One region of the Actinoallomurus sp. CA-150999 genome, then DNA from elsewhere that is predicted to be linked to it. Evidence: predicted binding sites of a transcription regulator. Region 1 holds the regulator's gene; the other holds the start of a gene.

Region 1 (5,776 bases):
TCATCTCGGCCCTGGTCAACGCGAACATCGACGGCGAGTCGCTGACCGACCAGGAACTCGGGTCCTTCTTCATCCTCCTGGTCGTCGCCGGCAACGAGACCACGCGCAACGCCATCGCGCACGGTCTGCACCTGCTCACCGCCAATCCGGAGCAGCGGGAACTCCTCGTCTCGGACTTCGAGCGGTACATCCCGGGCACCGTCGAGGAGATCGTGCGGTACGCCTCGCCGGTGATCTGGATGCGGCGCACCGCGACCCGCGACACCGAGCTGAACGGCCATGAGTTCAAGGCCGGGGACAAGCTGCTGCTGTACTACTGGGCGGCCAACCGGGACGAGGCCGTCTTCACCGACCCCGAGGTCTTCGACATCACCCGGGACCCCAACCCGCACGTGGGCTTCGGCGGCCCGGGCCCGCACTTCTGCCTCGGCGCGCACCTGGCCCGCCGGGAGGTCACCGTGATGTTCCGCGAGCTGTTCCGCCGGGCTCCGGGCATTCGCGCCACCGGCGAGCCGGACCGTCTGCTGTCCAACTTCATCAACGGCATCAAGCACCTGCCCTACGCCGTCTGACGCCGGACCCGGTACGGCACCGCCGCCGGTGCGGCGTCGTACCCGGGTCCTCGGTGACCACAAATCGCCCGGTGTCCTTGCGTCTGCGATAGTCTTGAGGTATGCGATCTCGGCTGCTCCTCAGCCGGCCGCGTTGACCCGAGACGTCGACGCGGCAGCCCCTCCTGCGTGAGGGGCGTTCTCATGCAAGGGGCACGGTTCACCGCCAGCCGTAGCCGTGCGAATCAGACGAGGAATCCATGACAGGCGCCGACGAGAACTACGACCCACGGACGATCCAGGACAAGTGGCAGGCCCGGTGGGAGGAACTGAAGCCCTTCGCCGCGAGCGAGGACCCCGCTGATGAGCGGCCTCGCAAGTATGCGCTGGACATGTTCCCGTACCCCTCCGGCGATCTTCACATGGGTCACGCCGAGGCGTTCGCGATCGGCGACGTCATCGCCCGCTACTGGCTGCAGAAGGGGTACAACGTCCTGCACCCCATCGGCTGGGACTCCTTCGGCCTGCCGGCCGAGAACGCCGCGATCAAGCGCAATTCCCACCCCGCCGAGTGGACGTACACCAATATCGACACCCAGGCGGAGTCTTTCAAGCGGTACGGGATCTCCTTCGACTGGTCGCGCCGGCTGCACACCTCCGACCCGGAGTACTACCGCTGGAACCAGTGGCTGTTCCTGCGCTTCTACGAGCGCGGCCTGGCCTACCGCAAGGGCGGGCAGGTCAACTGGTGCCCCAAGGACCAGACGGTGCTGGCCAACGAGCAGGTCGTCAACGGGCACTGTGAGCGGTGCGGCTCGCTGGTCGAGAAGCGCGTTCTGACGCAGTGGTACTTCAAGATCACCGAGTACGCCGACCGGCTGCTGACCGACATGGCGGACCTGGAGTGGCCCGAGCGGGTGCTGCTGATGCAGCGCAACTGGATCGGCCGCTCGGAGGGCGCCGACGTCGCCTTCCAGATCGAGGGGCGCGCGGAGCCGGTCACCGTCTACACGACCCGGCCGGACACCCTGTTCGGCGCGACGTTCTTCGTCGTCGCCGCGGACGCCGCGCTGGCCGATGAGATCTGCGCGCCGGAGCAGCGCGCCGAGTTCGAGGCCTACCGCGACGCGGTAGGGCGCGAGTCGGAGATCGAGCGGCTGTCCGCCGACCGGGAGAAGACCGGCGTCTTCCTGGGCCGCTACGCGATCAACCCGGTGAACGGCGAGCGCATCCCCGTGTGGGCGTCCGACTACGTCCTGGCGGAGTACGGCCACGGCGCGATCATGGCGGTGCCCGCCCACGACCAGCGCGACCTGGACTTCGCCCGCAAGTTCGGCCTGCCGGTCCGCATCGTCGTCCAGACGGGAGAGGCGGACCCGGCCGAGACCGGGGTCGCCACCCCCGGCGAGGGCGAGCTGGTCAACTCCGGGCCCCTGAACGGCCTGGCCAAGGCCGCCGCCATCCCGCGGATCGTCGAGGTCCTGGAGGAGAAGGGCCTGGGCAAGGCCTCCGTCAACTACCGGCTGCGCGACTGGCTGATCTCCCGGCAGCGGTTCTGGGGCACGCCGATCCCGATCATCCACTGTGACGCGTGCGGCGAGGTGCCCGTCCCCGACGAGCAGCTGCCGGTGCGCCTGCCGGACGACCTGCGCGGCGCCGACCTGGCGCCGAAGGGCGTGTCGCCGCTGGCGGCGGCCCACGACTGGGTGAACGTCGAATGCCCCAAGTGCGGTGGTCCGGCCAAGCGTGACACCGACACGATGGACACCTTCGTCGACTCGTCCTGGTACTTCCTGCGGTACTGCTCGCCGGACTACACCGGCGGGCCGTTCGACGTGGAGAAGGTGCGCGAGTGGATGCCGGCCGACCAGTACACCGGCGGTGTCGAGCACGCCATCCTGCACCTGCTGTACGCGCGGTTCTTCACCAAGGTGCTGTACGACATGGGGATGGTGGACTTCACCGAGCCGTTCAAGCGGCTGGTCAACCAGGGCCAGGTCATCCTGAACGGCTCGTCGATGTCGAAGACGACCGGCAACCTGGTCGACCTGGGGGAGCAGATCGGCGAGTACGGCGTCGACGCCGTACGGCTGACGATGCTGTTCTCCGGTCCGCCGGAGGACGACATCGACTGGGCCGACGTGTCCCCGTCCGGCTCGGTGAAGTTCCTGGCCCGCGTGCACCGCGTGGCCGCCGACGTGACCTCCGTGCCCGGGGCCGACCCTGCGGCCGGCGACGTCGAGCTGCGCAAGGTGACGCACCGGACGATCGACGAGGTCACCCGGCTGGTCGAGGCGCACCGGTACAACGTCGCGATCGCGCGGATGATGGAGCTGACCTCCGCCGCCCGTAAGGCCATCGACGCCGGCCCGGGAGGGGCCGACCCGGCGGTGCGGGAGGCGGCCGAGACCCTGGCGGTCATCCTGTCGCTGGTCGCGCCGTACACCGCCGAGGAGATGTGGGAGCGGCTGGGCCGTACGGCTCCGGTGACCAAGGCGGGCTGGCCGACGGCCGAGGCCGCGCTGCTGGTCCAGGAGTCGGTCACCTGCGTCGTGCAGGTGGCGGGCAAGGTCCGCGACCGCCTGGAGGTGTCTCCGGACATCGCCGAGGGCGACCTGGAGCGGCTGGCCCTGGACTCGGAGAAGATCCGGGCGGCACTGGGCGACCGGGGCGTCCGCAAGGTCATCGTGCGTGCCCCGAAGATCGTGAACATCGTGCCCGCCTGACGGGCGAATCCACCCGGGTCGGTCGATGTCGCCGACCCGGGTGGGATCACATCTTGCGCAGGACCGCCACCACGCGGCCGAGGATCGTGGCGTCGTCGCCGGGGATCGGGTCGTACGCCGGGTTGTGCGGCATCAGCCAGACCTTGTCGTCGCGCCGCTTGAGCGTTTTGACGGTGGCCTCGCCGTCGATCATCGCCGCGACGATGTCGCCGTTCTCCGCGACGGGCTGCTGACGCACGACGACCCAGTCGCCGTCGGCGATGGCGGCCTCGATCATCGAGTCACCGGTGACGTTCAGCAGGAAGTGCGTGCCCTCGCCGACGAGCTGCCTGGGCAGCGCGAAGACGTCCTCGACGGCCTCCTCGGCGAGGATCGGGCCACCTGCGGCGATGCGGCCGACTAGCGGGACGTACGCGGGGGCGGGGCGTGCCGGGGCCTCCTGGCCATTGGTGATCTCGTACGCGTCGTGCTCGGACTCGGTGGCGACCGCCGAGGATCCGGGCATGCGGACGACCACCGCGCGCGGCCGGTTCGGGTCGCGCAGCAGGAAGCCCTTGCGCTGCAGTGTCCGGAGCTGGTGGGAGACGCTCGAGGTGCTGGTCAGCCCGACGGCCTCGCCGATCTCGCGCATCGAGGGCGGGTAGCCGCGCCGCTGGACCGAGTCCCTGATCACCTCCAGCACCTTGCGCTGGCGGACCGTCAGCCCGCTCTCGTCGCCTGGGCCGTCCGGCATTTCCCGAACCTTGCTCATGGTGTCTCCGATGGATGTCTTCTGCGGTGACGCGCGGCCGCCGGTATTTCACTCCCGTAGAGGGACGTTATCGCTTCTCCGGGAAATGATCAAACAGGTGTTCGAAAAATGTGGAATTTTACGGTCCGGGCCTATGTCGGCTTTAACTCGTACATGTGTTCGATAATAATTCCTGTCCGGCCGTTGGTGAAGGGCGGATGTCATCGCCGGGCTTCGTCGCACGGTCGGCGCACCGAAGGGGGTGGTCGCCGTCGTGCGCCGGGGCGGGACATGGCAGGCTTGGGCGCTGGGGGTGCGCCCGCGCGAGAGCGCCGGCGCAATGTGATCCACTTCACCGTTCCGACCGTCGGCGGCGTCTCCGCAGGTCGATGAGGGTGAGGCATGTCCTGGCGGCGGATCGTCGCGTCCAGCGGGGGGCGCGACACGCCGGTGGAGGCGGCGGATCTCCTCGTGAGCGGGCTCTTCTCGCCGGGTGCCTCATGTGGGTTGCGATGCCCTCGGTCGGGCTCTACGGTTGGACCACAACATCTAGTAGTTACATGGATGTAGTTCACCATAGGTTGTGGTTACAAGGTGAGGTTCGCGCAGAAGGCGCGTGACTCGCTGTCAGGGGGAGGAGTCCGGAGGCATGCACTGCCCGTTCTGCCGACACACCGACAGCAGGGTCATCGACAGCCGGGCGACCGACGACGGATCCGCCATCCGGCGCCGTCGCTCGTGCCCGGAGTGCGGTCGTCGCTTCACCACCCAGGAGACGGTCCTCATGATGGTCGCCAAGCGCAGTGGCGTCACTGAGCCGTTCTCCCGGGAGAAGATCATCGCTGGAGTGCGCCGGGCGTGTCAGGGCCGTCCCGTGAACGAGGACGCGCTCGCCATGCTCGGGCAGCGGGTCGAGGAGGCGATCCGGGCGACCGGGAACGCCGAGATTCCCTCGCACCAGGTCGGGCTGGCGATCCTCGGCCCGCTCCGCGAACTGGACGAGGTCGCGTACCTGCGATTCGCCTCCGTCTACCGGGGGTTCGAGACGCTCGACGACTTCGCCAAGGAAATCGAATCGCTGCGCGTGGCGAACGGCGGCGACGCCCTGTCCTAGGGCGGTGCCCGCGCCGCGGGCTGTACGGGTAATCCTGGAGGTGGGCCTGGTGTGCCCGAGAAGGGGGATGTCATGACAGAGACGGTGAGCGGCTCAGCCCGACGGGGTAAGGCGGGCCGCAAGGGCGTGAAGATGGAGCGCATCTTCACGCGGCCGGGCGTCCACCCGTACGACGACGTCGCGTGGGAGCGGCGCGACGTCATCATGACCAACTGGCGCGACGGGTCGGTGAACTTCGAGCAGAAGGGCGTCGAGTTCCCCGCGTCCTGGTCCGTCAACGCGGTCAACATCGTCACGTCGAAGTACTTCCGCGGCGCTGTGGGCACCCCGCAGCGCGAGTGGAGCCTGAAGCAGCTGGTCGACCGGGTCGTCGGGGTCTACACCGAGACCGGCGTCAAGCACGGCTACTTCGCCTCCGACGAGGACGCCGAGATCTTCGACCACGAGCTGAAGCACGCCCTGGTCAACCAGGTGTTCAGCTTCAACTCGCCGGTCTGGTTCAACGTCGGCACGGCCTCTCCGCAGCAGGTCAGCGCCTGCTTCATCTTGTCGGTGGACGACACGATGGAGGCGATCCTGGACTGGTACAAGGAAGAGGGCGTCATCTTCAAGGGCGGCTCCGGGTCGGGTGTGAACCTCTCCCGCATCCGCTCCA
Region 2 (5,776 bases), 2.9 Mb from region 1:
GAACGAGGGCCGGCTCGCCGAGTGCGGACCCCTGTACCGGCAGGCGCTCTCGGTCCACCGCGCCCTGCACGACGAGCCCGCCGTGGTGCTCACCCTGACCCGGATGGCGATCCTGGCCGTGCTCACCATGGACATCGAGGCGGGGATCGACCACTGCCGGGAGGCACTCCAATGGTGCGAACGCACCGGTGTGCGCACCCTCAGCTCGAACCTGCTCTGGGTGCTCGGCATCCTGCGCTGGCGATGCGGCGACACCACCGGAGCCGTCGCGGCGGAACGGGAGAGCATCCGGCTCGCCCTGCCGTTCGATGACCCCATGGCCCTGGCCCGCGCCTTGGAGGTACTCGCCTGGGTCGCCGCCACCGACGGACGGGCCGAGAGGGCCGCCGCCCTCCTCGGCGCGCTGGACGGACTGTGGCGTTCGTTCGGCGGCGAGCCGTTTCTCTACCTGCGGGGCTTCCACGACGAGTGTGAGACACGAGTACGCTCCGCCCTCGGCCCCGCCGCCTACCGCTCCGCCTTCGCACGAGGGGCGGCGATGTCGTACACCGACCTGCTCGGCGACGCGCTGGAAGAGGCGCCTCACGCGCCGGAACCACAAGTTCGCCGCCTGTCACCCCTCACTCACCGCGAAACCCAGATCGCCGAACTCATCTCCCAGGGCATGAGCAACAAGGAGATCGCCACCAACCTGATGATCGCTCAGCGCACCGTCGAAGGCCATGTCGAGCACATCCTCACCAAGCTCGACTTCACCTCCCGGGTCCAGATCGCGGCCTGGACCGTGGCAGAGGGGAGGTGAGCCGCCATGGCCGGTTCGGACTCGATGTCCTCGGCGGGGAACCTTCCCGTGGAGCAGACCAGCTTCGTGGGGCGCAGGCGCGAGATCGGCGACATCAAACGGCTACTCCGGCACAACCGGCTGGTGACCGTGACCGGCGGGCCGGGGGTCGGCAAGACACGGCTCGCTCAACGGGCGGCGGGGCAGCTGAGACGCAGATTCACCGACGGCGTGCGGCTGGTGGAACTCGCCGCACTCGCGGACGGGCGATTCCTGGCCCGCGCGATCGGGGACGCGGTCGGGATGCCCGGCGAGTCGAGGACCGCCGCGCCGGAGGCCCTCGCATGGTTCCTGGCGGATAAGAATCTGCTGCTGATACTCGACAACTGCGAGCATCTGGTGGACCTCTGCGCGTGCCTGGCCACCGACCTCCTGCGGGCCGCGCCCCAGGTACGGATCCTGGCGACCAGCCGGCAGGCGCTGCGCGTGACCGGGGAGTGGCTGGTGGAGCTGGCGCCGCTGCCGGTGCCGCAGGAAGAGCAGCCGCCGGCGCACGATGACGCGGTGCGGTTGTTCGCCGAACGCGCGGCGATCGCGCTCCCGGGCTTCGCCATCACCGACGACAACCGTACGAAGGTGGCCGGGATCTGCCGGCGCCTGGACGGCATCCCCCTGGCGATCGAGCTCGCCGCGGTACGGGTGCGGGCGATGCCCGTCGAGGCGATCCTGACCCGCCTGGAAGAGCACTCTCTGGAGGTCCTGGGCGCGGGCGCGCAGGTGGCCATGCCACGGCTACAGACCCTGCGGGCGGCGATCGACTGGAGTTTCCACCTGTGCTCGGCGCCCGAACAGCGATTGTGGGCGCGGGCGTCGGTCTTCAGCGGCGGCTTCGACCTCGACGACGCCGAGCAGGTCTGTTCCGGCGCCGGAATCGAGAGCATGGACGTGTTCGCGCTCGTGGACGGGCTGCTGGACAAGTCCGTGCTGACCCGTACGACGTCCGAGGGCGTCTCCCGCTACCGGATGCTGGAGGCGATCCGCGAGTACGGCGCCCAGCACCTCGCTCGGTCCGGCGAGGCCACGGCGGTGAGGACGCGCCACCGCGACCACTTCGCCGAGGTCGCCCGGCAAGCGGAGCATCAGTTCCTGAGCCCGGGAGAGGTCGAGGGGTTCGACCTGCTGCAGCGCGACTACGCCAACGTACGAGCCGCGCTGGAATTCTGCCTCAGCGAGCCCGGCCAGGCGGACTCCGGACTACGGATCGCCGGCTCCCTGCGGCACTACTGGACCATGTCGGTCCGCCATCGCGAGGGACGGTACTGGCTCGATCGGGCGCTGACCCTCAATCCGGAGCCGAGTCCGGCCCGCGCCAAGGCCCTCTGGATCGACGGATGGACGGCCCTTCTCCTGGCCGAATGGGACGCGGGGCTGTCGCGGATCGACCAGTGCCTCACGCTCGCCGAACACCTGGACGACGAGCCGGCCCGAGCCCACACCGTCATGCTCCGCGGCATTCACGCGTTCTTCTGCGACGACCTGCACTGCGCCGTGACCTTCTTCGAGGACGCACTCGCCCGGCTGCGGGCCCTCGACGACCGCGCGGACGTATGGATGACCCTCCGCTACCTGACCTACGCCACCGCGCTCCTCGGCGACGCCGACCGTTCCCTTGCCTTCGGCGAGCAATCCCTGGAGGTCGCGGAAACGGCCGCCGCGCCGTTGACCCGCGCACGCTCGCTGGGGCTGTACGGGATCGCCCAGTGGCTCATCGGCGACCGCGAACGGGCGATCGAACTGGTCCGGGAGAGGCTGCGGGTCTCCCCCTACATCGACGGGTGGGGCATCGCCCACTGCTTGGAAGTCCTCGCCTGGGACGCCGGCGAGCGTGATCCGGAACGCGCCGCCCGACTGCTCGGCTGCGCCCACGCCATCTGGCGTTTCACCGCCGCGCCCCTGACCCAGCGGCATCTGGCCGCCGGCCACCGGCTCTGTGAGCAGCGCGCCCGCGCCGCACTGGGAGACGAGACCTTCGGCAAGGCCTTCGAGGAGGGCACCAGGCTCCCCATCGACCAAGCCGTCACCTACGCACTCGCCGACCCCAGGTGAGCGGATCAACACCCGGGCCGAAGTGACACCGCGCGTACTGTGGCCGTCCGCGTGCCGCTGCCGGCCCGACCCGCCGACAGGCGATCATCGAACGCATGTTCTAAGGTGGGGGCATGCGTTGGGATGCGTTGTCGCTGGACGGCGAGGAGCCGGGTCTGTTCGGAAGCCCCGTGACGATCGACACGCCCGAGTTCCGCGGGATCACCTTCCACGAGATCAGAGCCAAGTCGATCATCAACAAGGTCCCCGGCGCCTCCCGCGTGCCATTCCAGTGGACCATCAACCCCTATAGGGGCTGCAGCCATGCATGTGTGTACTGCCTGTCCGGCGACACCCCGATCCTCATGGCGGACGGACGCACGAAGCCACTCCGCGACATTCGCGTCGGCGACGAGGTGTACGGCACCGAAGTGGTCGGAAGTTACCGCCGCTATGTCGTCACCAAGGTCCTCGCACACTGGAGCACGGTCAAGCCCGCATACCGGATCCGTCTCGAGGACGGGACGGAGTTGGTCGCGAGCGGCGATCACAGATTTCTGAGCGATCGCGGCTGGAAGTACGTCACAGGCACCGAGCGCGGTGCCGGCCGGCGTCCACACCTGACGCGCAACAACAAACTGATGGGCGTCGGGTCGTTCGCCGAGCCGCCTAAGAAGGACGCGGATTACCGGGCCGGTTACCTTTGCGGGATGATCCGAGGCGACGGTCAACTCGGCTCGTATTCCTATCTCAGTGGCGATGTTCACCGATTTCGGCTGGCCCTGGTAGACCGGGAGGCCTTGGACCGCTCACGCATCTATCTTGACGGCCTCGGCGTTCCGACGGTCGAGTTCACGTTCCAGAGCGCCAAGTTGGGACGTCGGCAGATTTCCGCCATCTGCAACCAGAGCAAGGCGGGCAACTCGGCCATCAGGCGAATCATCGCATGGCCTGCCGAGGCGACAACGGCGTGGCACAAAGGTTTTCTTGCCGGAATTTTCGATGCAGAAGGAAGCTGCTCCTACGGCGTTCTCCGAATATCGAATACCGACCAGGAAATCATCAGGCACCTCAGGGAAAGCCTCGATCGCCTGGAGTTCGAATACAGGATTGAGCAGCCTAAGAATGCTGTGGGCCTGCCGATCACTGTGATCCGGCTTCTGGGCGGCATCGCCGAGCGTCTCCGCTTCTTCCATACCGTGGATCCGGCGATCACCCGGAAGCAGAACATCGAAGGTCTCGCGATCAAGACCAACGCCCGGCTGGGTGTGAGGTCCATCGAAGCGACCGGCCTGGACCTGCCGATGTACGACATCACCACCGGCACCGGAGACTTCATCGCCAACGGCGTCGTATCACACAACTGCTTCGCCCGCCGCACCCATGAATACCTGGACTTCGACTCGGGGCGGGATTTCGACTCGCAGATCGTCGTGAAGGTGAACGCCCCGGAGCTGGTGCGCCGGGAGCTCGCCACGCCGAAGTGGGCCGGCGAGCACATCGCGATGGGCACCAACGTCGACTGCTACCAGCGCGCGGAGGGCCGCTACCAGCTGATGCCCGGCATCATCGAGGCGCTACGGGACGCCGCGAACCCGTTCTCGATCCTGACCAAGGGCTCGCTGATCCTGCGCGACCTGCCGCTGCTGGAAGAGGCCGCCGACCGCACCGAGGTCGGCGCGGCGGTCTCCGTCGGCTTCGTCGACAAGGATCTGTGGCGGCTGCTCGAGCCGGGCACACCCAGCCCGCTCAAACGCCTCGAGGTCTGCACGACACTCAACGAGCACGGCATCGGATGCGGCGTGCTCATGGGACCCATCGTCCCCTACCTCACCGACAGCCCACGCCAACTCGAAGCCGCCGTACGCCGAATCGCCGAGACCGGCGCCACCTCCATCTCAGCGATCGTCCTGCACCTACGCCCCGGCGCCCGCGAATGGTTCACCGCCTGGCTCCACGAACACCACCCCGAGCTCATCGCCCCCTACGCCCGCCTGTACGGCCGCGGCGCCTATGCGCCAAAGGACTACCAGCACCGCATCACCCAGCGCGTCAAAGACCTCGCCAACAAATACCGCATCGGCGGACACCACAACGTCCGCCACATGCCCACCCCGACGCCCTCCCCCACCCGGCCTCCCGACCCCGAACAACTCACCCTGCTCTGAACCACCGGAGAACTCACTCACGAGGCGCAGAACGCAGCACTGAATATCCGCCCACGACTCTGCACCACAGATTCATCCATTATGAACCCGTTAGACGCGACCTCACCCCGCCTATAGAAACGGTGAGCGTTGCGTTAGCCAGCGGACGGTGTACCCGCCTTTCTCGCGGAGTCGGGAGCGGCGTTCGGCTTGGTGATGCAGCCGATCAGGCGATCATCAACGATGACGTCGCCAAGCTCCAGCGGAGGCGCTTAGAAGGCCGCTCCCCGCCGGCACCTGCGCTGGAGGCCGCCCGCTCCCACATGCGTATCGCCGAGGAACTCGCCGACGCCGAATATCCCCGCGAGGTCGGCCCTGGCGTCTACGACATCCACTCCCCCCGCGCCCCGAACGCCGAAGAGGCCGCCGACCTGATCCGGGAAGCCCTACAGGCGATCCCGGCCGAACGGCTATGGGTCAACCCCGACTGCGGCCTGAAGACCCGCGGCTGGCCCGAAGTCCGCGCCTCCCTGGAGAACCTCGCCGCCGCAGCCCGCGCCGTACGGAACACCCTGCCCAGCGACTCCTCCTGAAACGACCGGGGCGGGCATCCGTGATGTCCGCCCCGGTCGATCGCCCCACCGGTAACCCGGTCACCGGGCCTCGGCCGGGCGTCACGGGTCCACGATGCGTGGTTTCCATCCACCATCGAAGCCCCCGTGGCCAGGGCCGTTGAGATCTCCGTCTCAACAGCACCCGTACG

The links. Region 1 encodes LexA, which represses DNA repair genes until DNA is damaged. Its sites were predicted from a motif close to TCGAACANNTGTTCGA; they were not measured.
Region 2: ACQP2O_RS26395 (intein-containing Rv2578c family radical SAM protein) is a predicted target of LexA. The motif match lies at 2,975-2,990, and genes of this name have one in related genera.

The regions. Positions count from the first base shown of each region.
Region 1 covers NZ_CP192063.1:8,645,934-8,651,709, reverse strand. The annotation lists gene ACQP2O_RS40030 (cytochrome P450) at 1-572, shown strand, start outside; gene leuS (leucine--tRNA ligase) at 812-3,277, shown strand; gene lexA (transcriptional repressor LexA) at 3,324-4,028, opposite strand; gene nrdR (transcriptional regulator NrdR) at 4,657-5,121, shown strand; gene ACQP2O_RS40010 (vitamin B12-dependent ribonucleotide reductase) at 5,194-5,776, shown strand, end outside.
Region 2 covers NZ_CP192063.1:5,725,504-5,731,279, reverse strand. The annotation lists gene ACQP2O_RS26405 (LuxR C-terminal-related transcriptional regulator) at 1-802, shown strand, start outside; gene ACQP2O_RS26400 (ATP-binding protein) at 809-2,887, shown strand; gene ACQP2O_RS26395 (intein-containing Rv2578c family radical SAM protein) at 3,001-5,034, shown strand; gene ACQP2O_RS26390 (hypothetical protein) at 5,157-5,606, shown strand.